Linked DNA regions of Modestobacter italicus. The protein of the gene in region 1 interacts with the protein of each later gene in a pairwise test. Links are inferred from orthologs where the notes say so. Each region holds a gene or a part of one and is shown in the gene's direction. Other genes may lie near its edges. The genes, in order: dnaE, MODMU_RS10660 and dnaN.

Evidence for each region.
Region 2: the proteins of dnaE (region 1) and MODMU_RS10660 interact in binary tests that used the Escherichia coli proteins (3 or more experiments, as listed by UniProt). The link is inferred for Modestobacter italicus from one-to-one orthologs.
Region 3: the proteins of dnaE (region 1) and dnaN interact in binary tests that used the Escherichia coli proteins (3 or more experiments, as listed by UniProt). The link is inferred for Modestobacter italicus from one-to-one orthologs.

What each region holds. Positions count from the first base shown.
Region 1 is NC_017955.1:3,417,734-3,427,983, reverse strand. Bases 4,013-8,144 are described here. They hold dnaE (DNA polymerase III subunit alpha), read left to right. Parts: upstream 4,013-4,371; coding sequence 4,372-7,944; downstream 7,945-8,144. Other genes in these bases: MODMU_RS16385 (DUF2567 domain-containing protein), read left to right, coding at 8,075-8,144; MODMU_RS16395 (GNAT family N-acetyltransferase), read left to right, coding at 4,013-4,115. Outside these bases: mqo (malate dehydrogenase (quinone)), read right to left, coding at 1-1,017; lspA (signal peptidase II), read left to right, coding at 1,218-1,829; MODMU_RS16405 (RluA family pseudouridine synthase), read left to right, coding at 1,885-2,850; MODMU_RS16400 (CPBP family intramembrane glutamic endopeptidase), read left to right, coding at 2,860-3,645; more of MODMU_RS16395, read left to right, coding at 3,642-4,012; more of MODMU_RS16385, read left to right, coding at 8,145-8,755; MODMU_RS16380 (LON peptidase substrate-binding domain-containing protein), read right to left, coding at 8,823-9,737; hisD (histidinol dehydrogenase), read left to right, coding at 9,820-10,250. UniProt on the Escherichia coli protein: DNA polymerase III is a complex, multichain enzyme responsible for most of the replicative synthesis in bacteria. This DNA polymerase also exhibits 3' to 5' exonuclease activity. The alpha chain is the DNA polymerase catalytic subunit.
Region 2 is NC_017955.1:2,167,818-2,176,716, forward strand. What follows is about bases 3,196-5,976. They hold MODMU_RS10660 (pyridoxal phosphate-dependent aminotransferase), read left to right. Parts: upstream 3,196-3,870; coding sequence 3,871-5,082; downstream 5,083-5,976. Other genes in these bases: MODMU_RS10655 (SDR family oxidoreductase), read left to right, coding at 3,196-3,860; MODMU_RS10665 (nitrilase-related carbon-nitrogen hydrolase), read left to right, coding at 5,079-5,834; MODMU_RS10670 (hypothetical protein), read right to left, coding at 5,835-5,976. Outside these bases: MODMU_RS10635 (long-chain-fatty-acid--CoA ligase), read right to left, coding at 1-55; MODMU_RS10640 (SDR family NAD(P)-dependent oxidoreductase), read left to right, coding at 186-956; MODMU_RS10645 (alpha/beta fold hydrolase), read left to right, coding at 1,021-1,926; MODMU_RS10650 (PfkB family carbohydrate kinase), read right to left, coding at 1,932-2,948; more of MODMU_RS10655, read left to right, coding at 3,006-3,195; more of MODMU_RS10670, read right to left, coding at 5,977-5,999; hppD (4-hydroxyphenylpyruvate dioxygenase), read right to left, coding at 6,093-7,298; MODMU_RS10680 (Lrp/AsnC family transcriptional regulator), read left to right, coding at 7,461-7,973; MODMU_RS30305 (cold-shock protein), read left to right, coding at 8,573-8,881; MODMU_RS10695 (DUF72 domain-containing protein), read left to right, coding at 8,889-8,899. UniProt on the Escherichia coli protein: Shows aminotransferase activity with methionine and histidine as substrates, and to a lesser extent also with phenylalanine.
Region 3 is NC_017955.1:1,412-10,403, forward strand. Bases 463-3,336 are described here. They hold dnaN (DNA polymerase III subunit beta), read left to right. Parts: upstream 463-1,254; coding sequence 1,255-2,418; downstream 2,419-3,336. Other genes in these bases: dnaA (chromosomal replication initiator protein DnaA), read left to right, coding at 463-648; gnd (phosphogluconate dehydrogenase (NAD(+)-dependent, decarboxylating)), read left to right, coding at 2,542-3,336. In the rest of the region: more of dnaA, read left to right, coding at 1-462; more of gnd, read left to right, coding at 3,337-3,510; DNA replication/repair protein RecF, read left to right, coding at 3,543-4,724; MODMU_RS00090 (DciA family protein), read left to right, coding at 4,717-5,217; MODMU_RS00095 (hypothetical protein), read left to right, coding at 5,249-6,166; MODMU_RS00100 (ABC transporter ATP-binding protein), read left to right, coding at 6,271-7,953; MODMU_RS00105 (APC family permease), read left to right, coding at 8,087-8,992. UniProt on the Escherichia coli protein: Confers DNA tethering and processivity to DNA polymerases and other proteins. Acts as a clamp, forming a ring around DNA (a reaction catalyzed by the clamp-loading complex) which diffuses in an ATP-independent manner freely and bidirectionally along dsDNA.

The sequences.
Region 1 (10,250 bases):
CGACCGCGGGAGGTCCCACATCGACCCGGCCTTGAGGAACTTGGGGGAGAAGCCGGCGTAGGGGCCGAACAGCAGCGCCTGCTCGCCGTCGATCAGCCGCAGGTCCAGGTGCGGCACCGACATCGGCGGGGCACCCACCTTCGCCTGGCCGTAGACCTTCGCCTGGTGCTGGGCGACCAGCTGCGGGTTGCGGGTGCGCAGGAACTGGCCGCTGACCGGGAAGCCGCCGAAGCCCGCGATCTCCGGGATGCCGGCGCCCTGCAGCAGCGGCAGCGCCCCACCGCCGGCCCCGACGAACAGGAACCGGCTGCGCACGGTGCGACGCTTGCCGGTGGCCAGGTCGCGGACCGTGGTGGCCCAGCGCCCGTCGCGCTCGCGCCGCACCTTGAGCACCCGGTGCTGCAGGTGCAGCTGCACCCCGCGGCGGACGGCGTCGTCGAGCAGCAGCCGGGTCAGCGCGCCGAAGTTGACGTCGGTGCCGGCCAGCGACCGGGTCGCCGCGACCGGCTCCTTCGGCGACCGGTCCTGCATCATCAGCGGCACCCAGTCGGTCAGGACGGCGGGGTCGTCGGAGTACTCCAGGCCGGCGAAGAGCGGCTGCGGGGCCAGCGCCTCGTACCGGTTGCGCATGTACCGGCGGCCCTCCTCGCCGGAGACGAAGCTGATGTGCGGCACCGAGGTGATGAACGTCTTCGGGGAGTCGGTGAGGCCGGCCCGCACCAGGTGAGACCAGAACTGCCGGGAGACCTGGAACTGCTCGTTGATGCCCACGGCCTTGGCCGGGTCGACGGTGCCGTCGGGCCGCGCCGGGGTGTAGTTCAGCTCGCACAGCGCGGAGTGCCCGGTCCCGGCGTTGTTCCACGGGCCGGAGCTCTCCTCGGCCACGGCGGCGCCGGACTCGAACACCTCGACGGTCCAGTCCGGCGCGACGATGCCCAGCAGCGCGGCCAGCGTCGCGCTCATGATGCCGCCGCCGACGAGGACCACGTCGGGGTTGGAAGGACCAGCCGTGCTCAAGATCTGCCTCCGTGCAGTCGGGACGTCTGCGCACCATCGTCGTCCCGTCTCCGGGTCGGCACGCGCCGAACGGCGCTCGACCTCCGTTCTGGGGTGATGAGATGGGTCACAGGTCGAGGGTGCCCGCCGCGCGCCCGCCGCGCAGGGCGGGCCGTCGCGCCGTGGTCGGCCGGGTCCCCACGGCTATCGTCGTCCCCGAGGTGGCCGACCGGCCGCACGAGCGGGAGGGCGGCGCGGTGACCGAGCAGGCCGATCAGCCGGTGCGCCCCCGACGGTCGAAGGCCCGGCTGCTGCTGGGCCTTGCGGCCGCGGTGCTCGCCCTCGACGTCGGCACCAAGCTGCTCGTCGTCGCCACCCTGTCCGACCGCGAGCCGCTGCGGCTGCTCGGCGGCGCGGTGTACCTCACCGAGGCGCGCAACACCGGCGCCGCGTTCTCCTTCGCCGAGGGTGCGACCGTGGTCTTCACGCTGATCGCCGTGGTGGTCGTGGTGGTCATCGTGCGCAGCGCCCGGCGGCTGTTCTCCACCGGCTGGGCGGTGGCGTTGGCGCTGGTGCTCGGCGGGGCGCTGGGCAACCTGGTCGACCGCGTGTTCCGCGACCCGGGCTTCCTGCGCGGCGGCGTCGTCGACTCCATCTCGCTGTTCGACCCCTACGGCCAGGTCTGGCCGATCTTCAACGTCGCGGACTCGGCGATCGTCTGCGGTGGCGTGCTCGGCGCGGTGCTGGCCTTCCGCGGGGTCGAGTTCGACGGCGGGCGCCCCGGCAGCGGCCGCGAGGCCGGCGCCACCGACAACGCCGGCGTGGGCGAGTAGGCCGACCCGGCCCGGCGCCGCCGGTCCCGTCGGCCCCACCGGTCACAATGGTGAGGTGACCAGCAGTCCCGGCCCGACCACCTCCGCCGGCCGCCCCGGCGAGCTCCGCTCGCTGCCGGTGCCCGACGGGCTCGAGGGGCAGCGCGTCGACCAGGCCCTCACCCGGCTCTTCGGGGTCTCCCGGGCGGTGGCCGCCGACCTCGCCGACGCCGGCAACGTGCTCGTCGACGGCCGGGCCCGGGGCAAGGGCGACCGGCTGACCGCCGGCAGCTGGCTGGAGGTCGAGCTGCCGCCCCCGCCGGGCGAGCCCGCCGCCCCGCAGCCGGTCGCCGGGCTGCGCGTGGTGCACGACGACGACGACATCGTGGTCGTGGACAAACCGGTCGGCGTCGCCGCGCACGGCAGCCCCGGCTGGGACGGCCCGACCGTCACCGGCGGCCTCGCCGCGGCCGGCTACCGCATCTCCACCAGCGGCGCGGCCGAGCGGCAGGGCATCGTCCACCGGCTCGACGCCGCGACCACCGGCCTGATGGTGGTCGCCAAGAGCGAGCGGGCGTACACGCTGCTCAAGGCCGCGTTCAAGGAGCGCACGGTCGACAAGGGCTACCACGCCCTCGTGCAGGGGCACCCGGACCCGTCGAAGGGCACCATCGACGCGCCCATCGACCGGCACCCCAAGCACGACTGGCGATTCGCCGTCGTCTCCGGCGGGCGCCCGTCGGTCACCCACTACGAGGTGGTCGAGGCCTTCCCGGCGGCCAGCCTGGTCGACGTCCACCTGGAGACCGGCCGCACCCACCAGATCCGGGTGCACTTCTCCGCGCTCCGGCACCCCTGCGTCGGCGACATGGCCTACGGCGCCGACCCGACGCTGGCCGCCCGGCTCGGCGTGACCCGGCAGTGGCTGCACGCCGTCCGGCTCGGCTTCGCCCACCCCGCCGACGGGCGCTGGGTGGAGTTCACCAGCGAGTACCCGGCCGACCTGGCCGGCGCGCTCGCTGTGCTGCGCGCCGAGAGCTGAGCGGCGGCGGTGACCGACCTGCCCGCGTTCGCCGACTTCGGTCCGGCGCAGCTGTCGGCGGCGGTCATCGCCACCTACCTGGTGGTGGGGGAGCCGTTCGTCGGCTACGTGCTGCACCGCCGGTTCGAGGGCCGGCTGCGCACCGACCCGGCGGCCCGGCGGTCCTTCTACCGCCGGCTGCTGGTGCTCGAGTGGGGGCTGGCCGCCGTCGGCCTGGTCGTCTGGGTGTCCGCGTCCGACGTCGGGGCCGCGCAGGTCGGGCTGGTGCTGCCGCAGCGCTGGCCGGGCCCGCTGAGCTGGCTGGCGATCGCGGCGCTGCTGGCGCTGGTGCTGGCCTCCACCCGGGCGCTGCGCTCGGGGGCGCTGGCCGGCCCGCCGCCGGAGGTGCTCCGCCGGACCCGGCCGGGGGAGGCGCGGCACGCCGAGCCGCCGGGGCAGGCGACCCTCGCGCTGCTGCCCCGCAGCCGGTCGGAGCGGCACCTCTTCGCCCTGGTCGGGGTGACGGCGGGGGTGTGCGAGGAGTGGCTCTACCGCGGGTTCTTCCTCGCCGTCGTCGGCGCGCTCGTGCCGGGGCTGCCCACCGCGGGCCTGGTGCTGGTGGCCGCTGCCGGGTTCGGCCTGGCGCACGCCTACCAGGGCCTGTCCGGGGTCCTGACCACCGGCGTGCTCGGTGGGGTGCTCGCCGGGCTGTACCTCGCCACCGGGTCGTTGCTGCTGCCGGTGCTGCTGCACGCCGCCATCGACCTGCGCTTCCTGCTCGTCCCGACGTCCGCGCTGCCGAGGGCGGCCGGGTGACCGGGCCCGCGCGGCCGACCGCGACCACCGCCACCGCCGCCGACTGGCCGGAGGTCGCCGCACTGCGGCACCGGGTGTTCGTTCTGGAGCAGGGCGTGCCCGCCGAGCTGGAGCGGGACGACGCCGACGCCACCGCCGTGCACGCCCTCAGCCGGGACGACGCCGGGCGGGTGTGCGCCACCGGCCGGCTGCTGCCCGACGCCGCCGGCCCGGGGCGCGCGCTGATCGGCCGGATGGCCGCCGACCCGGCGGTGCGGGGGCGCGGACACGGCGGCGCGGTCCTCGCGGCGCTGCACCGCGAGGCGGCGGCGCGGGGCCAGACGGAGGTCGAGCTGCACGCCCAGGTCACCGCCCGGCGGTTCTACGAGCGGGCCGGCTACCGGGTCCTGGGCGAGGAGTACGAGGAGGCCGGCATCGTCCACGTGACGATGCGCCGGTCGCTGGCGGAGGGGCACCCCGGGGTGGTGTGACGGAGTGGTCCGGATCGCGGGACACGTTCCGTCAGACCCTTCGGGTAGACCTCCGGAGGTGCGAGGATCGGGACACCGCGGACGGCCTCCACCCCGGGCGACACCGCCTGTGGTGAGTGCAGTGCCCCGGCAGTGCCACCCGTAGTGCCAGCCCGACCTCGAACGGCCTTTCCCGCCGGTCACCAGAACCACCTGCCGCCCCTGCGCACCTGCCGGTGCCAGCCGGCCGCACGACCCGTGAGGAGCACCCCGCACCGTGAGCAGCCCCGCCAGATCAGAGAACTTCGTGCACCTGCACGTGCACACCGAGTACTCGATGCTCGACGGGGCGGCGAAGCTCGGCGAGGTCACCAAGGCCGCCGCGGCCGAGGGGATGCCGGCGCTGGCGATGACCGACCACGGCAACGTGTTCGGCGCCTACGACTTCTACAAGCAGGCCAACGCCGCCGGGGTCAAGCCGATCATCGGCATGGAGGGCTACTACACCCCCGGCTCCCGGTTCGACCGCGCCCCCTTCGACTTCGGTGACAAGCTGATCGACGAGGAGGGCGACGGCGGCAACAACCGCGGCAAGGCCGCCTACACCCACATGACGCTGCTGGCCCGCACCACCGAGGGGATGCACAACCTCTTCCGCATCTCCTCGCTGGCCAGCCTCGAGGGCCAGTACCGCAAGCCGCGCTTCGACCGGGACCTGCTGGAGCGGTACGGGAAGGGCCTGATCGCCACGACCGGCTGCCCGTCGGGCGAGGTCAACATGTGGCTGCGGGCCGGCAAGGTCGACCGCGCCCGGCAGGCCGCCGCGGACTTCCAGGACATCTTCGGGCGTGAGAACTTCTACGCCGAGATCATGGACCACGGGCTGTCCATCGAGAAGAAGACCAAGCCGGCGCTGCTGGAGATCGCGAAGGACCTCGGCATCCCGCTGCTGGGCACCAACGACCTGCACTACACCCACCGCGAGGACGCCCAGGCGCACGACGCCCTGCTGTGCATCCAGACCGGGTCGCGGCTCAACGAGACCAACCGCTTCAAGTTCAACGGCGACGGCTACTACCTCAAGTCCGCCGCCGAGATGCGGGCGCTGTTCCGCGAGCACCCCGAGGCCTGCGACAACACCCTGCTGATCGCCGAGCAGTGCGAGGTGCAGTTCACCGAGGGCGCCGACCTCATGCCCCGCTTCCCGCTGCCCGAGGGCGAGGACGAGACCTCCTGGTTCATCAAGGAGGTCGAGCGTGGGCTGCACAAGCGCTACCCCGGCGGCATCCCCGACCACGTGCGCAAGCAGGCCGACTACGAGACCGGGATCATCTGCCAGATGGGCTTCCCGGGGTACTTCCTCGTGGTCGCCGACTTCATCAACTGGGCGAAGGACAACGGCATCCGGGTCGGCCCGGGCCGTGGCTCGGCCGCCGGTTCGCTGGCCGCCTACGCGATGGGCATCACCGACCTCGACCCGCTGGCGCACGGGCTGATCTTCGAGCGGTTCCTCAACCCCGAGCGCGTCTCCATGCCCGACGTCGACATCGACTTCGACGACCGCCGCCGCGGCGAGGTCATCCAGTACGTGTCGCAGAAGTACGGCGAGGAGCGGGTCAGCCAGATCGTCACCTACGGGACCATCAAGGCCAAGGCCGCCATCAAGGACGCCGCCCGGGTGCTGGACCGGCCCTACTCGGTGGGCGACGAGCTGACCAAGCTCATGCCGCCGGGCGTCATGGGCAAGGACATCCCGCTGTCGGGGATCTTCGACCCCAAGCACGACCGCTACAAGGAGGCCGCGGAGTTCCGGGCCCGGTACGAGTCGGACCCGGGCGCGGCCGAGGTCGTCGACCAGGCCCGCAAGCTCGAGGGCCTGAAGCGGCAGTGGGGCGTGCACGCGGCCGGCGTGATCATCGGCCGCTACCCGCTGATCGACAGCATCCCGATCATGCGGCGCGAGGCCGACGGCGCGATCATCACGCAGTTCGACTACCCGACCTGCGAGACGCTCGGCCTGCTCAAGATGGACTTCCTGGGCCTGCGCAACCTCACCGTCATCGACGACGCGCTGCGCAACATCGTGATCAACGGCAAGGAGCCGGTCGACCTCGACGAGATCAGCAAGGACCTCACCGACCCGGCCACCTACGCCCTGCTGGCCCGCGGTGAGACCCTCGGCGTCTTCCAGTTCGACGGCGGCCCGATGCGGTCCCTGCTGCGGCTGATGCGCCCGGACAACTTCGAGGACATCTCTGCCGTCGGCGCGCTGTACCGCCCGGGCCCGATGGGCGCGAACTCGCACACGAACTACGCGCTGCGCAAGAACGGCCAGCAGGAGATCACCCCGATCCACCCCGAGCTGGCCGAGCCGCTCGCGGAGATCCTGGGCCAGACCTACGGCCTGATCGTGTACCAGGAGCAGGTCATGGCGATCGCCCAGAAGGTCGCCGGGTACTCGCTGGGCAAGGCCGACCTGCTGCGCCGGGCGATGGGCAAGAAGAAGAAGTCGGTCCTGGACGCCGAGTACGTCGGCTTCGAGGCCGGGATGAAGGCCAACGGCTTCTCCGCCGCGGCGGTCAAGACGCTGTGGGACATCCTGGTGCCCTTCGCCGACTACGCCTTCAACAAGGCGCACTCGGCCGCGTACGGGCTGGTGTCGTACTGGACGGCCTACCTCAAGGCCAACTACCCGGCCGAGTACATGGCCGGGCTGCTCACCAGCGTCGGCGACGACAAGGACCGGCGGCCGGTCTACCTGGCCGAGTGCCGGCGGATGGGCATCAAGGTGCTGCCGCCGGACGTCAACGAGTCCTCCTGGGACTTCACCGCCGTCGGCGGCGACATCCGGTTCGGCATGGCCTCGGTGCGCAACGTCGGGCACAACGTCGTCGACTCGATCGTGCGGGCGCGCGAGGAGAAGGGCGCGTTCAAGGACTTCGCCGACTTCATGCGCAAGATCGACACGGTGGCCTGCAACAAGAAGGTCATCGAGTCCCTGGCCAAGGCCGGCGGCTTCGACTCGCTGGGCCACTCGCGGCAGGGCATCGCCGCGATCCACGCCCAGGCGGTCGACTCGGCGATGAGCCTCAAGCGCAAGGAGGCCGAGGGGCAGTTCGACCTGTTCGGCGGCTTCGGTGACGACGACGGCGACAGCGGGCTGGGCGACCCGCTCAGCGCCGCGCTGGACATCCCCATCCCGACCGCGGACTGGTCGAAGTCCGAGCGGCTGGTCTTCGAGCGCGACATGCTCGGCCTCTACGTCTCCGACCACCCGCTGCACGGCGTCGAGCACGTGCTCACCTCGCACGCCGACACCGCGCTGGCCGAGATCCTCGCCGGCGGTGTCGAGGACGGCGCGAACGTCACCATCGCCGGCATCCTCACCGCCGTCGGGCCGCGGACGAACAAGCAGGGCGCCCCCTGGGCGATCGCCACCCTCGAGGACCTCGAGGCGGGCATCGAGGTGCTGTTCTTCCCCAAGACCTGGGCCGAGGTGTCGGAGAAGGTCGTCCGCGACCAGATCATCGTGGTCAAGGGCCGGATCAGCCGCCGGGACGACACCCCGTCGCTGTTCGCCTCCGAGGTCACCATCCCCGAGCTGACCGAGGGCCCGCGCGGGCCGGTGCTGGTCTCGCTGCCCGCCGCCCGCTGCACCCCGCCGGTCGTGGAGCGGCTCCGCGAGGTGCTGGGCAGCCACCCGGGCACGACCGAGGTGCAGCTCAAGCTGCTCAACGGCGGCCGGGAGACCGTGCTCCGGCTGGACCAGGGGCTGCGGGTCCGGCCGAGCACCGCGCTGATGGGCGACATCAAGGCGCTGCTGGGCCCGACCAGCGTCGCCCTCCTGTGACGAAGGACCCCGCTGCCCCCCACCACTCGCGAGCTCGTGGCGGGCCCCTGCAGCGGGGCCGGGCGGCCGGCGCGCCGCAGGTGCGCCGGGTGGTTGCCGGTTGCACAGCCGGGCCAGCGACACTGGGGCCGTGACCGACGCTCGTCCGCCCGGCCCGGCGGCCCCGTTCCCGACCGCGCCGGCGGTGTCCGACGGTCCGGTGGCGCACTGGCAGCCGGCCCGGCCGGCGGGCGTGCCGGGCCTGCGCGGCACCCGTGCGGACCTGCGCAGCGCGCTGCTCACCGTGCTCGCGCTGGCGCTGGCCGGGCTGCTGGCCGGTGGGGTGTGGATCTGGCTCGCCCCCCGGGCGGACTACCGGGTCACCGCCACCAGCGTCGAGCCGATCGGCCGGGCACCGTCCGCGGAGCTGTTCATGGCCGACGACGGGGTGTTCGTCTGCGTCCTGGCGGCCCTCGGGCTGGTGGCGGGGCTGGTCGTCTGGCTGCGCCGGCAGCGCCGCGGGCCGCTCACCCTGGTCGCCCTGGCCACCGGGATGCTCGCCGCGGGGGTCGTGGCCTGGCAGCTGGGCCAGTGGGCCGGACCGGGCCCGACCCACGCCGAGCTGGAGGACGTCGGCCGGACGGTGACCACCGCGCTGTCGCTCGGGGCCACGGCCGCCCTGGCGGTCGGGCCGTTCATCGCCGTCCTCGTCTACCTGGCGGCCACCGCGCTCACGTCCCGCGACGACCTGGGCCGGACCGGACCCGACCCGGTGGACGAACCGATCCGGCCGCCGCTGCCGCCCGTCCCCCCGCCCGCACCCCGGCCCTGACGGCCCCGGCCCCCTCGCAGGGGCCCGCCCCGAGCCTGCGAGGGGTGGGGGGCGAGGGGGTCCTTGTTCAGTTCGCGGTCATCGGTGTGGCGAACTGCCGGAGGGGGACCGGCACCGCCCCCAGCGCGCGGAGCAGGGTCAGCTCACGGCGGAGCAGTCGGGACTCCAGCGCCAGCCGCCGCCGGGTGGCGGACTCGGCCAGCAGCGCCTGCCGGTCCTCGGTGGTGAGCAGCGCCGAGGAGGCGACCAGGTAGGACAGCCCGCGGGCGTCGTCGCTCACCTCGCGCAGCAGCGCCGCCGTCGCCGCGACCTCACCGGCGGCGTCGTCGTCGGGCAGGTCGTCGGGGGAGAGCGCGTCGAGCACCTCGTCGGGCAGCCCGTCCGGGGCGCCGCTCTGCCGCACGGCCACGTCGGCGACGTACCGGGCGAACAGGTCGCGCACGTTGTCGGCGAGCAGGCCGAGGGAGGCCCGGGCCACGTCGCTCGCCACGTCGTCGGGGACCACCCCGGCCGTGGTCCCGGCGCCGGCCAGGCCGTCGACGTCCCCGGCCGCCTCCTCGGCGGCCTCCTCCTCGGCGAGCCACTCGACCAGCGCCCGCAGGTAGGGCGGTTCGCCCGCCTCGTCGTCCCCGGCGCCCGGGGTCGGCACCAGCACGTCGAGCAGCCGGAACCGGTCCGCGCCGACCGCGGCCACCCGGTAGCCGCCGTCCCGCTGCGGGGCGACCATCCGCAGCGCCGCGGTGCAGCCGACGTCGTAGAGCGCCTCGGCGGGCGCGACGTGCTCGACCTCCCAGCCCTGCCGGATCGCCACCACGCCGAACCGCCGCTGGGCGCCGTCGGGCAGGGCGGTGAGGTCGGCGACCAGCCGGCGGTAGCGCGGCTCGAAGACGTGCAGCGGCAGCACCACCCCGGGGAACAGCGGGGTCTCCAGCGGGAACAGCGGGATGACCTCCCGACCACCCGTCCCGCCCGCCTCGGTCACGCCGGGAGCCTACGGGCAGCGGGGGCGGACCACCCGGGCGTCTACCGTGGGGTGTTCTCCCGCTCGTACCCGGAGGTGCTCCGTGCTGTCCCGCATCGACCTGCGAGGGTCCGCGCTGCCCGGGCCGCGTGAGCTCGCGTCCCTGCTGCCCCGCGCCGCCACCGACATCGACTCGGTGCTCGCCGTCGTCCGCCCCATCTGCGAGGACGTCCGGATCCGCGGCGCGCAGGCGGTCCGCGAGATCACCGCCCGGCTCGACGGCGTCGACGTCCCGGACATCGCCGTGCCCGCGGCCGCGCTGGAGGAGGCGCTGGCCACCATCGACCCGGCGGTGCGCGCCGCCCTCGAGGAGTCGATCGCCCGGGTGCGCCGGGTGCACGCCGACCAGCGCCGCACCGACGTGACCACCGACGTGGTCCGCGGTGGCCGGGTCACCGAGCGCTGGGTGCCGGTCCGCCGGGTCGGGCTCTACGTGCCCGGTGGCCTCGCGCCGCTGCTGAGCTCCGTGGTGAT
Region 2 (8,899 bases), 1.2 Mb from region 1 along the record:
GGTGGTCCCCGTGCCGCTCCGCTGTGTCGAGCAGGTGCTGTGCCAGGTTGCTCATCGTCGAGCCCTCCCGTCGTGGACCAGCCCCCCGCCTACCCGGCTCGGGCAGTGATCTACCGCACAGGCCGGATACGGTGCGCAGGTGCCGTCCGGCAGCGGGCCGGACGCGTCGGCGGAGGAGCTGGCCCGTGGCCGAACGCAGGATCCTGGACATGTTCTCCCTCGACGGGCGCGTGGCGATCGTGACCGGGGCGTCCTCGGGGCTGGGGGCGGTGTTCGCCCGCACCCTGGCCGAGGCCGGGGCCGACGTCGTGCTCGCCGCCCGGCGCGAGGACCGGCTGGCCGGCACCCGGGAGGCCGTCGAACGGGCCGGCCGCCGCGCGGTCACCGTCCGCACGGACGTGTCCCGGCCCGAGGACTGCCAGGCGCTGGTGGACACGGCCATGGCGGAGTTCGGCAAGGTCGACGTGCTGGTGAACAACGCCGGTGTCGGCACCGCCGTCCCGGCCACCCGGGAGACGCCCGAGCAGTTCCGCTCGGTGATCGACGTCAACCTCAACGGCTGCTACTGGATGGCCCAGGCCTGCGGCCGGGTGATGCAGCCGGGCAGCTCCATCGTCAACATCTCCAGCATCCTGGGGCTGACCACGGCCGGGCTGCCGCAGGCCGCCTACGCCGCCAGCAAGGCCGGGCTGATCGGCCTGACCCGCGACCTGGCCCAGCAGTGGACCGGCCGCAAGGGCATCCGGGTCAACGCCCTCGCCCCCGGGTTCTTCGCCTCGGAGATGACCGACTCCTACGCGGAGGGCTACCTCGAGTCGCAGATGGGCCGGGTGCTGATGAACCGGCCCGGCGATCCCGAGGAGCTGGCCGCGGCGCTGGTCTTCCTGGTCAGCGACGCCGGCGGCTACGTCACCGGCACCACCCTGCCGGTCGAGGGCGGCCTGCTCACCAGCTGAGCGGCCGCCGCAGACTGGGCGCGCGAGCCCACCGGTCGGCGGGGGCGGCGGAGGGAGCTGGACGATGACGGGACCGGTCGGGAGCAGCCGGACGGTGGACCTGGATGGGCCGGTGCACGTCGTCGACCACGGCGGTGCCGCCGACGGGCCGACCGTCGTCCTGGTGCACGGGCTCGGCGGCTCGCACCTGAACTGGGACCTGTTCGCCCCGCTGCTCACCCCGCACGCCCGGGTGCTGGCGCTGGACCTGCCCGGCTTCGGCCGCACCGAGCCCGGCACCCGGCGGGCCACCGTCGAGGCCAACGTGGCGGTGCTGGACCGCTTCCTGCGCGAGGTCGCCGGGACCCCGGTGGTCCTGGTGGGCAACTCGATGGGCGGGATGATCTCGGTCCTGACCGCGGCCGCCGCGCCGCACCTGGTCCGCGCCCTGGTGCTGCTCGACCCCGCCGTCCCCGGCCCGCTCCGGCGGCCCGACCCGCTGGTCGGGCTGACCTTCGCCACGTACGCGGTGCCCGGGCTGGGGGAGTACGCCCTGCGGGCGCGGCGGACGCGGGCCGGGGCGCGCACCCAGGTGCTCGACCTGCTCCGGCTCTGCGGCGTCGACCCGGCCACCGTCCCCGCGCCGCTGGTCGACCGCTCGGTCGCCCTGCTGGAGGAGCGGCGCGACGTCCTCGGCATGGACCGGGCGTTCCTGGCCGCGGCCCGCTCGCTGCTGCGGGTGCTCGCCGACCCGCGCCGCTACCGGCAGGCGATGGCCGCCGTCGGCGTGCCGGTGCTGCTGGTGCACGGCGACCGGGACCGGCTGGTGCCGGTGGCCAACGCCCGGGACGTCGCCGCCCGCAACCCCCGCTGGCGCTACGTCGAGCTGCCCGGCGTCGGGCACACCCCGCAGCTGCAGGTGCCCGACGAGCTGGCCGGCGTCGTGCTCGGCTGGCTCGCCGACCTGCCGCCGGTGCCCGCGGCCGGCTGACGACCTCAGCCGCGGGCGGCGTCCAGCTCGGCGCGGGTGGGCGGGTCGGCCCCGACCCGGGTGCAGGCCAGCGCGGCGACCAGCGCGGCGTCGGCCACGATCGGGTCGAGCGCGTCGTCGGTGAGCTGCTCCAGCGCCGCGCGGTCGGTGACGCCGGAGCGGAGCAGGCCGGAGAGGAAGCCGGCGGCCAGCGAGTCGCCGGCGCCCACGGTGTCCACGACCTGCACGGTCGGCGGGGTCACGTTCCACACCTGGCCGCCGGACGGTACCACCCGCAGCGGCGCGCCGCCGTCGGTGAGCAGCACCACGGCCGGCCCCCGCTCGGCCCAGCGGCGGGCCGCGTCGTCGAGGTCGGTGGTCCCCGGCTCCAGCCAGGCGAGGTCCTCGGAGCTGACCTTCACCACGTCGGCGGCGGCGACCAGCCGGTCGAGCCGAGCGCGGACGTCGGCGGCGGTGTTGCCGAACCCCTCGGCCAGCATCGGCCGGATGTTGGGGTCGACGCTGACCAGCGCGTCGCCGCCGGCCCTCAGCCGCTCGACCAGCGCCGCGATCGGCTCGCAGCCCGGCGCCGTCCAGCTGGAGATCGACCCGACGTGCACCGCCCGGGAGTCCGGTGACCAGCCGGCCGCGAGCTCGGCGTCGGTCCACTGCCAGTCGGCCGCGCCGAGGACGTGGAACCCGTAGTCGGCGGAGCCGTCCGCGGCCAGCCCGACGACGGCCAGGCTGACCGGGTCGCCGGAGTCCACCGCGCCGGAGAGGTCGACCCCGGACAGCTCGGCGTGCCGGCGCAGGTTGCCCGCCAGCGGCCCGCGACCGAACCGCGCCATCAGCCGCACCGGCTGACCGAGCCGGCCGGCCGCCACCGCGACGTTGAGCGCGTTGCCGCCGGGCCGGGCGACGTACCGCGGGGCGGTGCCCTCCGGCCCCGCGTCGGCCGACCGGTCGGGGATGAGGTCGACGACCAGCTCGCCCAGCACGGTGAGGACGGCGGGAGCGCTGCGGTGCGACGTCGGGGAGACCACACCGGGAGCCTGCCAGGAACACAACCGGCGCGACGCGCCATGGGCGAGGATCGGTGCATGACCTCCGCGCCCCCTGCCCTCGCCGTCACCGGGTCGACCGGGCGGCTCGGGGGCCGGATCGCCCGTCGGCTCGCCGCGGCCGGTGTCCCGCAGCGCCTCGTCGTCCGCGATCCGGCCCGGGCGCCGCAGCTGCCCGGCTGCAGCGTCGCGACGGCGTCCTACGACGACGGGCCGGCGGTGCGGGCGGCGCTCACCGGGCTGTCGACCGTGCTGATGGTGTCGGCGGCCGAGCACCCCGACCGGCTCGCCCAGCACCGCACCTTCGTCGACGCGGCAGCCGACGCCGGGGTCGAGCACCTGGTCTACGTCTCCTTCGTCGGCGCCGCGCCGGACGCGACCTTCACGCTGGCCCGCGACCACTGGGCCACCGAGGAGCACATCCGCAGCCGCGGGCTGCCGGCGACCTTCCTGCGGGACTCGCTCTACGCCGACTTCTTCCCCTTCCTCACCGGCGAGGACGGCGTGATCCGCGGACCGGCCGGGGACGGCCGGGTCGCCGCGGTGGCCCAGGACGACGTCGCCGACGTCGCCGTGGCGGTGCTCCGCGACCCGGCCGCGCACGCCGGGGCGACCTACGACCTCACCGGCCCGGCGGCGCTCACCCTGGCCGAGGTCGCCGAGACGATCACCGCGGTCAGCGGGCGGCCGGTGAGCTACACCGCGGAGACCCTCGAGGAGGCCTACGCCTCCCGCGCGGGGTACGGGGAGCCGCGCTGGCAGGTGGACGCCTGGGTCTCCACGTACACCGCCATCGCCGCGGGCGAGATGGCGACGGTGAGCACCGCCGTCGCCGACCTCACCGGTCACCCCGCCCAGACCCTCGCGGAGGTGCTGAGGACCCCGCCCCGGTGAGCACGGCAGGATGGGCGGCGTGACCCGCGCGCCGCACCTGGCCAGCCGCCTGCAGGGCTTCGGGACGACGGTCTTCGCCGAGATGAGCGCGCTGGCGGTGGCCACCGGTTCGATCAACCTGGGCCAGGGCTTCCCCGACCAACCCGGTCCGCCCGAGGTGCTCGACGTCGCCCGCGCGGCGATCGGGACCGCGCACGACCAGTACCCGCCGGGCCCCGGCCAGCTCGACCTGCGCACCGCCGTCGCCGAGCACCAGCAGCGCTTCCGCGGGCTGACCTACGACCCGGCCGACGAGGTGCTGGTCACCGCCGGGGCGACCGAGGCGCTGACCGCCGCGCTGCTCGCGCTGCTCGAGCCCGGTGACGAGGTCGTGCTCTTCGAGCCGATGTACGACAGCTACGCCGCCGCGGTCGCCATGGCCGGCGGCGTGCTCCGCCCGGTGCGGCTCCGCCCGCCGGTGGTCGCCGCCGGCGAGGTGAGCCGCGAGCCCTGGACGTTCGACGAGGCCGACCTGCGCGCGGCGGTCACCCCGCGGGCCCGGCTGCTGCTGCTCAACACCCCGCACAACCCCACCGGCAAGGTCCTCACCGCCGCCGAGCTCGCGCTGCTGGCCGAGGTCGCGCAGGACGCCGACCTGCTGGTGCTCACCGACGAGGTCTACGAGCACCTGGTCTTCAGCGGCGCCGAGCACGTCTCGCCGGCCACGCTGCCGGGGATGCGGGAGCGCACGCTGGTGGTCAGCAGCGGCGGGAAGACGTTCAGCACCACCGGCTGGAAGATCGGCTGGGTCTGCGGCCCGGCGCCGCTGGTCGCCGCCGTCCGCACCGCCAAGCAGTTCCTCACCTACGTCAACGGCGGCCCCTTCCAGCCGGCGATCGCGGCCGGGCTGCGGCTGCCCGACGACTACTTCCGGCACGTCGCGCACGACCTGGAGCAGCACCGCGACCTGCTGGTCACCGGGCTGGCCGAGGCGGGGCTCCCGGTGGTCAGCCCGCAGGCCACCTACTTCGGGACCGTCGACGTCCGGCCGGTGCAGCCCGACGGCGACGGGTGGGCGTTCTGCCGGTCGCTGCCCGAGCGGGCGGGGGTGGTCGCCGTCCCGACCGAGGTGTTCTACGCCCCGGAGCACGCGGCGCTCGGCCGGCACCTGGTGCGGTTCGCGTTCTGCAAGCAGGAAGAGGTCCTCGGCGAGGCCGTGGCCCGGTTGAGGAGGATGCGATGAGGATCGCCGCGGTCCAGCACGACATCGTCTGGGAGGACCGGGACGCCAACTTCGACCGGCTCGCCCCCCAGGTGGCCCGGGCGGTGGGCGCCGGCGCGGAGCTGGTGCTGCTCACCGAGACCTTCTCCACCGGGTTCTCGATGACCCCGGGCATCGGCGAGCCCGAGGGCGGACCGTCGTCGCAGTTCCTCGCCGCCCAGGCGGAGGAGCACGGGGTGTGGGTCGCCGGCACCTGCCCGGAGATCGACACCGACGGCGAGCTGCCCTACAACTCCTTCGTCCTCGCCGGGCCCGACGGCACCGCCCACCGCTACCGCAAGCTGCACCCCTTCGCCTCGGAGCGGGACCGCTTCCGCTCCGGTGAGGGGCCGGTGACGGTGCAGGTCGGCGATCTGCGGGTCACCCCGTTCATCTGCTACGACCTGCGCTTCGCCGACGTGTTCTGGCAGGCCGGCCCGGGCACCGACGTCTTCCTGGTGCCGGCGAACTGGCCCAGCGCGCGCCGGCACCACTGGACGACGCTGCTGCAGGCCCGGGCCATCGAGAACCAGGCGTACGTGGTCGGCGGCAACCGGGTGGGCACCGCCGGCGACGGCACCGAGCACGCCGGCGACAGCCGGATCGTCAGCCCGATGGGCGAGCTGCTGGCCACCGCCTCGGGCGTGGAGACGATCGTGCTGGCCGACGTCGACCCCGCCGAGGTGGCCGCCACCCGCGACCGGTTCCGCTTCTTGGCGGACCGGCGCAGCTGATCAGCGGTCGGGCAGCACCCGGCCGCGCAGCCGGCCGCCGCTCCAGCGCAGCGGCGGTTCACCCAGCGCGGCCCGGGCCCCGCGGCCGGAGGTGCCGAAGCTGGTCAGGTAGTGGTCCCAGAGCTGCTCCTGCGTCCGGAGCAGCCGGGCGAGCCGGTCGGTCATGCACCGAGCCTGGCCGTCCGGCCGCCCGGCGTCCATGGCCGGAGCGGCGTCCTCCGCGTCTTCCTGCCAGCCGGGTCAGCGGGCAGCCAGCCGTCAGAAGTTGCCGCGGAGCTCCTGCTCGCGCTCGATCGCCTGGAACAGGGCCTTGAAGTTGCCGATCCCGAAGCCCAGGGAGCCGTGCCGCTCGATGAGCTCGAAGAACACCGTCGGCCGGTCGCCGAGGGGCTTGGTGAAGATCTGCAGCAGGTAGCCGTCCTCGTCCCGGTCGACGAGGATGCCGCGCTGCTGCAGCTCCTCGATCGGCACCCGGACCTCGCCGATCCGGGCCCGCAGCGCCGGGTCGGAGTAGTAGGAGTCCGGCGTGGCGAGGAAGACGACGCCCTCGGCGCGCAGCGCGTCGACGGTCCCGATGATGTCGTTGGTGGCCAGCGCGACGTGCTGGGCGCCGGGGCCGCCGTAGTACTCCAGGTACTCGTCGATCTGCGACTTCTTCTTGCCCACGGCCGGCTCGTTGAGCGGGAACTTGACCCGGTGGTTGCCGTTGGACACCACCTTGCTCATCAGCGCGGAGTAGTCGGTGGCGATGTCCTCGCCGACGAACTCGGCCATGTCGGTGAACCCCATGACCCGGTGGTAGAAGGCCACCCAGCGGTCCATCGCGCCGAGCTCGACGTTGCCCACCACGTGGTCGATGGCCTGGAACAGCCGCTTGGGGGCACCCGGGCGGGGCACGAAGGACGACGTCCGGGCGACGAAGCCGGGCAGGTAGGGGCCGGAGTACCGGGACCGGTCGACCAGGGTGTGCCGGGTGTCGCCGTAGGTGGCGATCGCGGCCAGCCGCACGGTGCCGTGCTCGTCGGTCAGGTCGTGCGGCTCGGTGAGCACGGTCGCGCCGGCGGCCCGGGCGTGCGCGATGCAGACGTCGACGTCCGGGACGCTCAGCGCGATGTCGGCGATGCCGTCGCCGTGCCGGCGGTGGTGGTCGGCCAGCGGGCTGGCCGGGTCGTAGGCGCCGGTGACGACGAACCGCGCGGCGCCGCTGGTGAGCACGTAGGCGTGGTGGTCCCGGTTGCCGGTCTCCGGGCCGGAGTAGGCGACGAGCTGCATGCCGTAGGCGGACTGGAAGAAGTGCGCGGCCTGGGTGGCGTTGCCGACGACCCAGACCAGCGCGTCCCAGCCGCTGACCGGGAAGGGGTCCCGCGACGGGTCGTGCTCGACGAGTCCGACCAGCTGCTGGAGCTGCTCCAGGCTCAGCTCGGCCAGCTTCTCGTCGTCGGTGAGGGTCTGCTCGATGCTCACGGCGCGCCTCCTCGGGTCGGGGTGGGGAGAGCGCACCGCACCGGCTCCCTGCTGCGCAACGAGCCGGGCAGGGGATGGGCAACCGGTACACCCCGCACGGTCGGCCCGCCCCATTACTGTGCAGATCGACCAGTTGTGACCGCGATCACCCAGGAGGCCCCGATGACGACCGACGGGGCGCGGCTGGACACCCTGGACCTGGCGCTGCTCCGGGCGCTGACCGAGCACCCGAAGGCCGGGGCGCTGGAGCTGTCCCGCCGGCTCGGCGTGGCCCGCGGCACCGTGCAGGCCCGGCTGCAGCGGCTGGAGGACACCGGCGTGGTCACCGGCTACGGCCCGGACGTCGACCTGGCCGCCGCCGGCTTCGGCGTCCAGGCGTTCGTCACGCTGGAGATCGCGCAGGGGGCGCTGGAGGACCTGACCGCGGAGCTGGCGGCGATGCCCGGTGTGCTGGAGGCGCACGCGACCACCGGGTCCGGCGACGTGCTGTGCCGGGTGGCGGCCCGGTCGCACGGCGACCTGCAGCGGACCCTGCTGCAGCTGGGCCGGTCCGGCTCGGTGGTCCGGTCGACGAGCGTGGTCGCGCTGTCGGAGCTGGTGCCGCTGCGCACGCTGCCGCTGCTGGCCTCCGAGGAGGCACCCCCGGCCCGCGCCCCGGGGCACCGCGGCGGGTGATCCGCCGCCGCCCGGCACGGACCGGCGGGAGGCTGGGAGGATGGGGGCGATCGGCCCCGGCACGGGGCCGAGGACGTCGAGATGTGCAGGAGTCGCAGGATGCCCCAGGGCACGGTCAAGTGGTTCAACGCCGAGAAGGGGTTCGGGTTCATCGAGCCCGACGACGGCGGGCAGGACGTGTTCGCGCACTTCTCCGCGATCGCCGACGACGGGGGCTACCGCAGCCTCGACGAGGGGCAGCGGGTCGAGTTCACCGCCAGCCCGGGTGACCGCGGGCTGCAGGCCGACTCCGTCCAGCCGCTGGGCGGCGGTGGCGGGCGCGCGCCGGCCCGCGACGACCGGGCCCGCCGGGACGACCGCCGCCGGGCCCGCCCGCCGGGCGGCGGCTGCGACGGCGCCGGGGGCGTCTCCGAGGGCGCCAAGGGCTTCGTTGCTCATCGAGAACGACTAGGGGGGCATCGACGTGTTCGTGCACTTCTCCGCGATCGCCGACGACGGCGGGTACCGCAGCCTCGACGAGGGCCAGCGGGTCGAGTACTCCGCCAGCCCCGGCCAGCGCGGCATGCAGGCCGACCACGTCCAGCCCCTGGGCGGCGGCGGTGGGCCGGTCTTCGGCCCGCGACGACCGCCGGCAGAGCGCCCCGCGCGACCGGGACCGGGCACCCCGGGCCCCGCGCGGCGGTGGCGGCGGTGGTGGCGGCGGCGGGCAGGGCACCGTGCGCTTCTTCAACGCCGAGAAGGGCTTCGGGTTCATCGAGCCCGACGACGGCGGCGACGACGTGTTCGTGCACTACTCGGCGATCGCCGACCGCGGCGGCTACCGCAGCCTCGACGAGGGCCAGCGGGTCGAGTACACCGCCAGCGCCGGCCAGAAGGGCCTGCAGGCCGACTCGGTCGACCCGCTCTGACCCGAGGGTGACGGTCGC
Region 3 (8,992 bases), 3.4 Mb from region 1 along the record:
CACAACGCCAGCAAGCAGATCGTCATCACCTCCGACCGGGCGCCGAAGAAGCTGACGACGCTGGAGGACCGACTGCGGACCCGCTTCGAGTGGGGCCTCATCACCGACGTCCAGGCGCCGGACCTGGAGACCCGGATCGCGATCCTGCGGAAGAAGGCCTGGGGCGAGCGGCTGCAGGCGCCGGACGCCGTCCTGGAGTTCATCGCCAGCAAGGTGCAGACCAACATCCGCGAGCTCGAGGGCGCGCTGATCCGGGTCACCGCCTTCGCCAGCCTGAACAAGCAACCGGTCGACCTCGCGCTGGCCGAGCTGGTGCTCAAGGACCTGATCAGCGACGAGCAGGGCCCGCAGATCACCGCGGCGATCATCATGGCGGCCACCGCGGAGTACTTCTCCGTGACGATGGAGGAGCTGCAGGGCTCCAACCGCAGCCGCACGCTGGTCAACGCCCGGCAGATCGCGATGTACCTGTGCCGGGAGCTGACCGAGCTCTCGCTGCCGCGGATCGGTGCCTCCTTCGGCGGCAAGGACCACACCACGGTCATGCACGCGGTCAAGAAGATCACCGGGCTGATGAGCGAGCGGCGGGCCACCTACACGCAGGTCACCGAGCTCACCGCACGGATCAAGAGCCGCGCCCGCCAGTAGCGGTTGTCCACCGCGCGGTGGTCACCCGTCCGCGTGACATGTCGCCTTGTCCCCAGATCTGTGCACAGGTTGGGGATCACCGCGGCCGTCGACCGTGCGCAGGTCCCGGGCCCGCCGCCGACCGCTCCCTCCGGTGACGGGCCGGGGAGTGCTGCCGGCGACCCCGTCGTCGTCCCCGATGTGTCCACATGTCGACACCGGCGGCGGTGGACACGCGCCCCGGTGCACACGGGGTGGGGACGGACCTGGGCGTGACCAGGGGACCAGGGGTGGAGACGGGCCGGCGACGGTGCACAGCTGTCGAGTTGTCCACGTGTCGACACAGGGAGACGGTCACCTGCCCACAGCGGGCCAACAGGGCTGTTCACGGGTTGACCAGCGCAAAGGGGTCCGATCCCCAGGGTCCACAGCCGTGATGAGGAAGATGAAGTACTTCTCCCAGGGTGTCCTTGAACCACATTCTGGGTGGGGACGCGGCGGCAGAGCAGTGCTCTCAGAAGAGGGGCTGGCCACGCAGGGGGTCCCTCGGGAGAGGATGGGCGCCGCAGCCGCACCGGAGGAGCCGGGGCGGACGAGCAGCGCACGTCGGCAAGGGGTGGGTCTGAGATGAAGTTCCGGGTGGCACGTGAGGTGCTCGCCGAGGCCGTCGCGTGGACGGCGCGCAGCCTGCCGCCGCGCCCTTCGGTGCCGGTGCTCGCCGGGATCCTGCTGGAGGTCGAGGGCAGCCAGCTGTCGGTCTCCGGCTTCGACTACGAGGTCTCGGCCCGGTCCGAGGTCGACGTGCAGGCCAGCGAGGGCGGCCGGACGCTGGTCCCCGGCCGGCTGCTCGCCGAGATCACCCGCGCGCTGCCGCCGCACCCGGTCGACGTCGTCGCCGAGGGCGCCCGGCTCGCCATCTCCTGCGGCAACGCGAAGTTCAGCCTGCCGACCCTGCCGGTCGAGGACTACCCGTCGCTGCCCTCGCTGCCCTCCACCGCGGGGACGGTCGACAGCGACGCCTTCGCCGAGGCGGTCAGCCAGGTGGCGGTGGCGGCCGGCCGCGACGACACCCTGCCGATGCTCACCGGCGTCCGGCTGGAGATCGAGGACGACCTGGTCACCCTCGCCGCCACCGACCGCTACCGGCTGGCGGTGCGCGAGTTCGCGTGGCGGCCGGAGTCCTCCGGGCTCTCCGCCGCCGTCCTGGTGCCGGCCCGCACGCTCGCCGACGCGGCCAAGACGCTGACCAGCGGCCCGGAGGTCACCCTGTCGCTGTCCTCCGGCGGCTCCGGCGAGGGCATCCTGGGCCTGTCGGGCAAGGACCGGCAGACCACCACCCGGCTGCTGGACGCCGAGTTCGTGAAGTACCGGGCGATCATGCCCAGCGAGTCCGCGTCGTTCGCGACGCTGCCGGTCGGGCTGTTCACCGACGCCGCCAAGCGGGTCGCGCTGGTCGCCGAGCGCGGCACGCCGCTGCGCTGCGAGTTCACCCCCGGCCAGGTGACCCTGCGCGCCGGCGGCACCGACGACGAGGGCCAGGCCGAGGAGCGCTGCGACGTCGAGTTCGACGGCGACCCGTTGACCATCGGCTTCAACCCGACGTTCCTGCTCGACGGGCTGGCCGCGGTGCACACCGACCGGGCCCGGATGGACTTCACCACCGCGCTGAAGCCCGCCGTCCTGTCCGGGGTGGCCGAGCCCACCTCCGACGAGGCCGGAGGCGGCGGGAAGCCGGCCGAGCGGGGCGGCAGCTACCGCTACCTGATCATGCCGGTGCGGCTGCCCGGCTGAACGACCAGGCCGGGCCGGGTGTGCGGCGCGGCAGCGGGGCGTGGACGATGAGGTCTCCGGGCCCCGCAGCGCTGCGCGCGCCCACGAGACCCGCCGCGGACGACCGCGGCACACGAGCGAGACATCGAGTCTGAGGAGCAGGACGTGCAGCTGGGGCTGGTCGGGCTGGGCAAGATGGGCGGCAACATGGCCGAGCGCGTGCGCCGCGCCGGTCACGAGGTGATCGGGTACGACCGGTCACCGGGCGCGCGGGACGTCGACAGCCTGCAGGGCCTGGTCGACGCCCTCGAGGCGCCGCGGGTGGTCTGGGTGATGGTCCCGTCCGGTGACCCGACCCGCTCGACCGTGCGCGAGCTCGGTGAGCTGCTGAGCCCCGGCGACGTGGTCGTCGACGGCGGCAACTCCAAGTTCACCGATGACAAGGTCCACGCCGACGAGCTGGCCGAGAAGGGCATCGGCTACGTCGACGCCGGCGTCTCCGGCGGCGTCTGGGGCCTGCAGAACGGCTACGCGCTGATGGTCGGCGGCACCGCCGAGGACGTCGCCAAGGTCCAGCCGGTGTTCGACGCGCTCAAGCCGCCGGCGCCGCACGACGAGCAGGGCAACGAGATGCCCGGCGTCGGCTTCGTGCACGCCGGTCCGGTCGGTGCCGGGCACTTCGCCAAGATGGTCCACAACGGCATCGAGTACGCGATGATGCAGGCCTACGGCGAGGGCTACGAGCTGCTGGCCGCCGTCGACCTGGTGGAGGACGTCCCCGGCGTCATCGCCTCCTGGACCCAGGGCACCGTCATCCGCTCCTGGCTGCTGGACCTGCTGGTCAAGGCGCTGCAGGAGGATCCGGGCCTGGACAAGATCACCGGCTACGCCGAGGACTCCGGCGAGGGCCGGTGGACCGTCGAGCAGGCGATCGAGCACGCCGTCCCGATGCCGGCGATCTCCGCGTCGCTGTTCGCCCGGTTCGCCTCCCGGCAGGACGACTCCCCGACCATGAAGGCCGTCGCCGCGCTGCGGAACCAGTTCGGCGGGCACTCCGTGCAGAGCGTCGACAGCCGGGGCAACAACCCCCCGGTGTCCGAGAAGCCGGCCTGAGGAAGGACCGCTCAGAACGGGGTCGTTGAACGGTGTACCTCCGCCACCTGCAGGTCGGCCAGTTCCGCAGCTGGGAGTCCGCCGACCTGGCGCTGACCCCCGGGCCGACCGTGCTGGTCGGCCGGAACGGGCAGGGCAAGACCAACCTGGTCGAGGCGGTCGGCTACCTGGCCACGCTGGGCAGCCACCGGGTCTCCGCCGACGCACCGCTGGTGCGGCACGGGGCGACCCAGGCGGTGGTGCGGGCGGCGCTGCGCAAGGACGAGCGCGAGCTGCTGGTCGAGGTGGAGATCAACCCCGGCCGGGCCAACCGGGTGCGGGTCAACCGCGCCCCGCTGACCCGGCCGCGGGAGCTCCTCGGGCTGGTCAAGACGGTGCTCTTCGCGCCTGAGGACCTCGCGCTGGTCCGCGGCGACCCGGCCGAGCGCCGCCGGTTCCTCGACGACCTGCTGGTCAGCCGCACCCCGCGGCTGGCCGGCGTGCGCAGCGACTACGACCGGGTGCTCAAGCAGCGCAACGCCCTGCTGAAGACGGCGAAGCTGGCCCGCGGCAACGCGCTGGCCACCCTCGACGTCTGGGACGGGCACCTGACCGAGCTCGGCGGGCAGCTGCTGGCCGCCCGGCTGCGGCTGGTGGCCGACCTGGCGCCCTACGTCGCCGACTCCTACGCCGGGGTGGCCGGCCCCGGCGCCGACCGGGCGGCGCTGGGCTACAGCAGCACCGTCCCGCTGGCCGGCGACGGGTCGCCGGTCGACCCGGCACGGGCCCTGCCCGGGGCCGAGGAGCTCTCCGCGGCGCTGCGCGACCAGGTCGGCGAGCGGCGCAAGGACGAGGTCGACCGGGGCATCACCCTCGTCGGCCCGCACCGCGACGACCTGGTGCTGCACCTGGGCCCGGCACCGGCCAAGGGCTACGCCAGCCACGGCGAGTCCTGGTCGTTCGCGCTCGCGGTCAAGCTGGCCTGCTTCGCGCTGCTGCGGGCCGAGGGCGACGACCCGGTCCTGCTGCTCGACGACGTCTTCGCCGAGCTGGACGCCGGCCGCCGCTCGGCGCTGGCCGAGGTGGCCGGCAGCGCCGAGCAGACGCTGATCACCGCCGCCGTCGCCGAGGACGTGCCGGCGGCGTTGCGCGGCACCCGGGTGCAGGTGGCGGCTGGCACGCTGACGGTGCTGACCGACGACGTGCCGGTGGACCAGGAGGTGCACGGTGGCTGAGGAACGACCCGCTCGCCCCTCGGACATCGCCCGCGCGGCGCTGGAGGCGGCCCGCGCGGCCTCCGCCGCCCGGCCGCAGCCCACCCGCCGGCGGGTCGCCGGCCCGCGCCGCCGCTGGACCGGCCCGGGCCCCGGCGCCGACGACCCCCAGCTGTTCGGCACGCTGGTCGACGCGCTGGTCACCCAGCAGGACTGGACGGCGCGCACGAAGGTGGGCGCGGTCTTCGGCCGCTGGGACACCCTGGTCGGCCCGGACATCGCCGCGCACTGCCGGCCGGAGTCGCTGAACGAGGGCGAGCTGCTGGTGGTGGCCGAGTCCACCGCCTGGGCCACCCAGCTGCGGCTGCTGGCGCCGAGCATCCTGGGCCGGCTGCGGGCCGGCGTCGGCGGGGACGTCGTGACCAAGCTGCGCGTTGTGGGTCCGACGGCACCCAGCTGGAAGAAGGGGCCGCGCACGGTCCGCGGACGCGGACCCCGCGACACCTACGGCTGACCAGCGCACGACAGAGAAGGAGCACCCGGCGATGAGCACCCCGCGCGACCGCGACGGAGACGCGTTCGACGACGGCCGGACCGACGGCCCCGCGGGCTGGCAGGAGCCGGCGCACCTGGGGAGCGGCGCCGGGAAGGACACCCCGGACAGCTGGCAGCCCCCGGGCTGGGACCTCCCCGCCGCCGAGCCCGACCGCCCGGGCACCGAGCCCCCGGCTGCGGCGCAGCAGCCGCAACAGCAGCCGTGGCAGCCGCCGGCGGCCGACCAGCGCACGTCCGACCAGCCGCCCGGTGCCGAGCGGCGCCGCGGGCTCGGCGGGCTCTTCGGCTCCCGGCCCGCGCCGGGCGACGCCCCGGAGCTGCCGATCATGATCCCGCCCGCCGACCCCTGGGGCACCCAGGCCTGGGCGATGAGCGTCGGCTGGGTGCTGTCCGACGGGACCGCCCCCGAGGACGCCGACCTCACCGCGCTGGCGAAGACCGCCCCGGTGCGCCCCGGCAAGGAGGACCGCGCCGGCCACGTCCTCCGGGGCCGCGGGAACGGCCTGGACCTGGCCGCCTTCGACATCGTGTCGCCGTACGGCCGCCAGGAGGTCGTCACCCACGCGGTCACCGCCGCGCCGGTGCTGGGTTCGGTGCCCGCGTTCCGGCTCTCGCCGGCGCGGATGTGGCGGCACGGGGTCGGCGGGCTGGTCCAGGTGCCCAGCCCGGACCCCGAGTTCGAGCGCCGCTGGGTGCTGCTCGCCGCCGAGGACGGTCCGCAGGTGCGCCGGCTGGTCGAGGACCCGGTGGTCCGGCAGCTGCTGCTCGGCAGCGACGACGGCGACGAGCTGTGGTCCGCGCTCGGCTTCGTGGCCGCCGTCCGGCCCGACGCCAACCGGCCGCAGCTGATCGAGCACCACGCCCGGCTGCTGGCCGCGGTCGTGGGCGCCCTGGCGGCCGCAGCCTGACCAGCGACGAGGGCGCCACCGCCGAGCAGCCCCTCCCGTCGGCCGGGCTGCGGGAGCTGCTGCCGCTGCTGCGCCCGCACCGGCGGGCGCTGCTCGGTGCGGCGGTGCTCTCCCTGGTCTCCGCGGCGGCCGCGCTGGCCCAGCCGGCGCTGGTCGGGCAGGTGATCGGCGCGGTCGGCTCCGGCGGGGCCGTGCTGCCCGGCGTCCTCGCGCTGGTCGTCGTCCTGGTCGCGGCGTCCGTGCTCGGCGCCGGCCAGCAGTACCTGCTGCAGCGCACCGCGGAGGGCGTGGTGCTGAGCACCCGCCGGCTGCTCACGGACCGGCTGCTGCGGCTGCCGGTGGCCGAGTACGACCGCCGCCGCACCGGTGACCTGATGTCGCGGGTGGGCTCGGACACCACGCTGCTGCGCGCCACGGTCACCAGCGGCGTCGTGGAGCTCGCCGGCTCGGTCGTCGTCGGCGTCGGTGCGCTGGTGGCGATGGCGCTCGTGGACGCCTGGTTGCTGCTGGTCACCGTGGTCGCGGTCGGCGTCGGGGTGACCACCGCGGTGCTCGCCTCGCGCCGGGTGCGGACGCTGTCCCGGCAGGCGCAGGAGCAGGTCGGGGCGATGAGCGCCGCGGTGGAACGGGCGCTGTCCGCCGTCCGGACCATCCGGGCCAGCGGGGCGACCGAGCGGGAGGTGGCCACCGTCGGGGTGAGCGCCGAGCGCGCGTTCACCGCCGGCGTCCAGGTCGCCCGGTTGCAGGCCCTGGTCTCCCCGCTCGGGTCGATCGCGGTGCAGGGCGCCTTCCTGGCCGTCCTCGGCCTCGGCGGCTACCGGGTGGCGACCGGCTCGATCGCCGTCGCCGACCTGGTCTCCTTCATCCTCTACCTGTTCCTGCTGGTCATGCCGCTGGGGCAGCTGATCGGCTCCTACACCCAGCTGCAGACCGGGCTGGGCGCGCTGGCCCGGGTGCAGGAGGTGCTCGCGCTCGAGCCGGAGCACGACGACGTGCCCGAGCGGCCCGCGGCCGGCGGCGCGGTGGCGGTGCTGCGCACCCCGCGGGCCGGGGACCCGGTGCCGCTGCTCGAGCTGGACGGGGTCGGCTTCGGCTACCCGGACGGGACGCCGGTGCTGCGCGGGGTGTCCTTCGCCGTCCCGGCCGGCAGCCGCACCGCGCTCGTCGGCCCGTCCGGGGCCGGCAAGTCCACCGTGCTGGCCCTGGTCGAGGGCTTCTACCCGCTGCTCGAGGGGTCGGTCCGCTGGGCCGGCACCGACGTGCGCGAGCTGCCCCGGGCCGCGCTGCGCGCCCGGATGGGCTACGTCGAGCAGGAGGCGCCGGTGCTGGCCGGCACCGTGCGGGAGAACCTGACGCTGGCCGCCCCCGACGCCGGCGACGACCGGCTGTGGCAGGCGCTCGCCGACGTCGGGCTGACCGGGGTGGTGCGCCGCTCGCCCCGCGGCCTGGACGTCGCCGTGGGGGACGACGGGGTCCTGCTCTCCGGCGGGGAGCGGCAGCGGCTGGCCATCGCGCGCTCGCTGCTCTCGCGCCCGGCGCTGCTGCTGCTGGACGAGCCGACGGCCAGCCTGGACGCCCGCAACGAGGGCCTGCTGCGGGACACCCTCGCCGCGGCGGCCGCCGACCGGGCGCTGCTGGTCGTCGCCCACCGGCTGTCCACCGTCATCGACAGCGACCAGATCGTCGTCCTGGACGGCGGCCGGGTGGTGGCCGTCGGCACCCACGACGAGCTGGTGGACAGCAGCCCGCTCTACCGCGAGCTCGCCACCGCCCAGCTCCTCGTCTAGCGACGCCCCGTTCCACCGAAAGCACGCCTTTGGCGGAAGCAGGGCAGCTGTTCCACGTGGAACGGCACCCGGTCCGGGTCGACAGGCCACCCGGCGCACAGCACGATCACTGCCAACCCCCAGGGAGGCACCGATGGCGGACACCGTGCGCACCGAGACCGGCCAGCCGAGCCTCAAGCGGGTGATGGGCCCGGGGCTGCTCCTGCTGTTCATCGTCGGCGACATCCTGGGCACCGGGATCTACGCGCTGACCGGCCAGGTCGCCGCCCAGGTGGGCGGTGTGGTGTGGCTGCCGTTCGTGGTCGCCTTCCTGGTCGCGCTGGTCACCGCCTTCAGCTACCTGGAGCTGGTCACCAAGTACCCGCAGGCGGCGGGCGCGGCGCTGTACACGCACAAGGCGTTCGGCATCCACTTCGTCACGTTCCTGGTCGCCTTCACCGTGATGAGCTCGGGCATCACCTCGGCGTCCACCGCGGCCCGGGCGTTCAGCGCCAACGCCGCCGAGGTGTTCGGCCTGGGGATCTCCGACGGCATCGGGATCACGCTGATCGGGCTGGCCTTCATGGGTCTGGTCGCGCTGGTCAACCACCGCGGCGTCGGCGAGAGCGTGAAGGCCAACGTCGTGCTCACCTGCGTGGAGCTGACCGGCCTGCTCATCGTGATCGGCGTCGGCCTGTGGGCGCTGGGCGTCGGCGAGGGCGACTTCTCCCGGGTCACCGAGATCGAGACCGGCGACCGGTCCCTGGTCGGCGGGGTGATCGCCGCGACCGGGCTGGCGTTCTTCGCGATGGTCGGCTTCGAGGACTCGGTCAACATGGCCGAGGAGTGCCACGAGCCCAAGCGGATCTTCCCCAAGGTGCTGCTCGCCGGGCTGCTGGCCACCGGCCTGATCTACGTGCTGGTGTCGGTCTCGGCGATCGCGCTGGTGCCGGCCGACGCGCTCAGCCAGGGCGACACCCCGCTGCTGCAGGTGGTCGAGGCCGGGGCGCCGGGCTTCCCGCTCGGCGTCTTCGGGGTCATCACGATGTTCGCCGTCGCC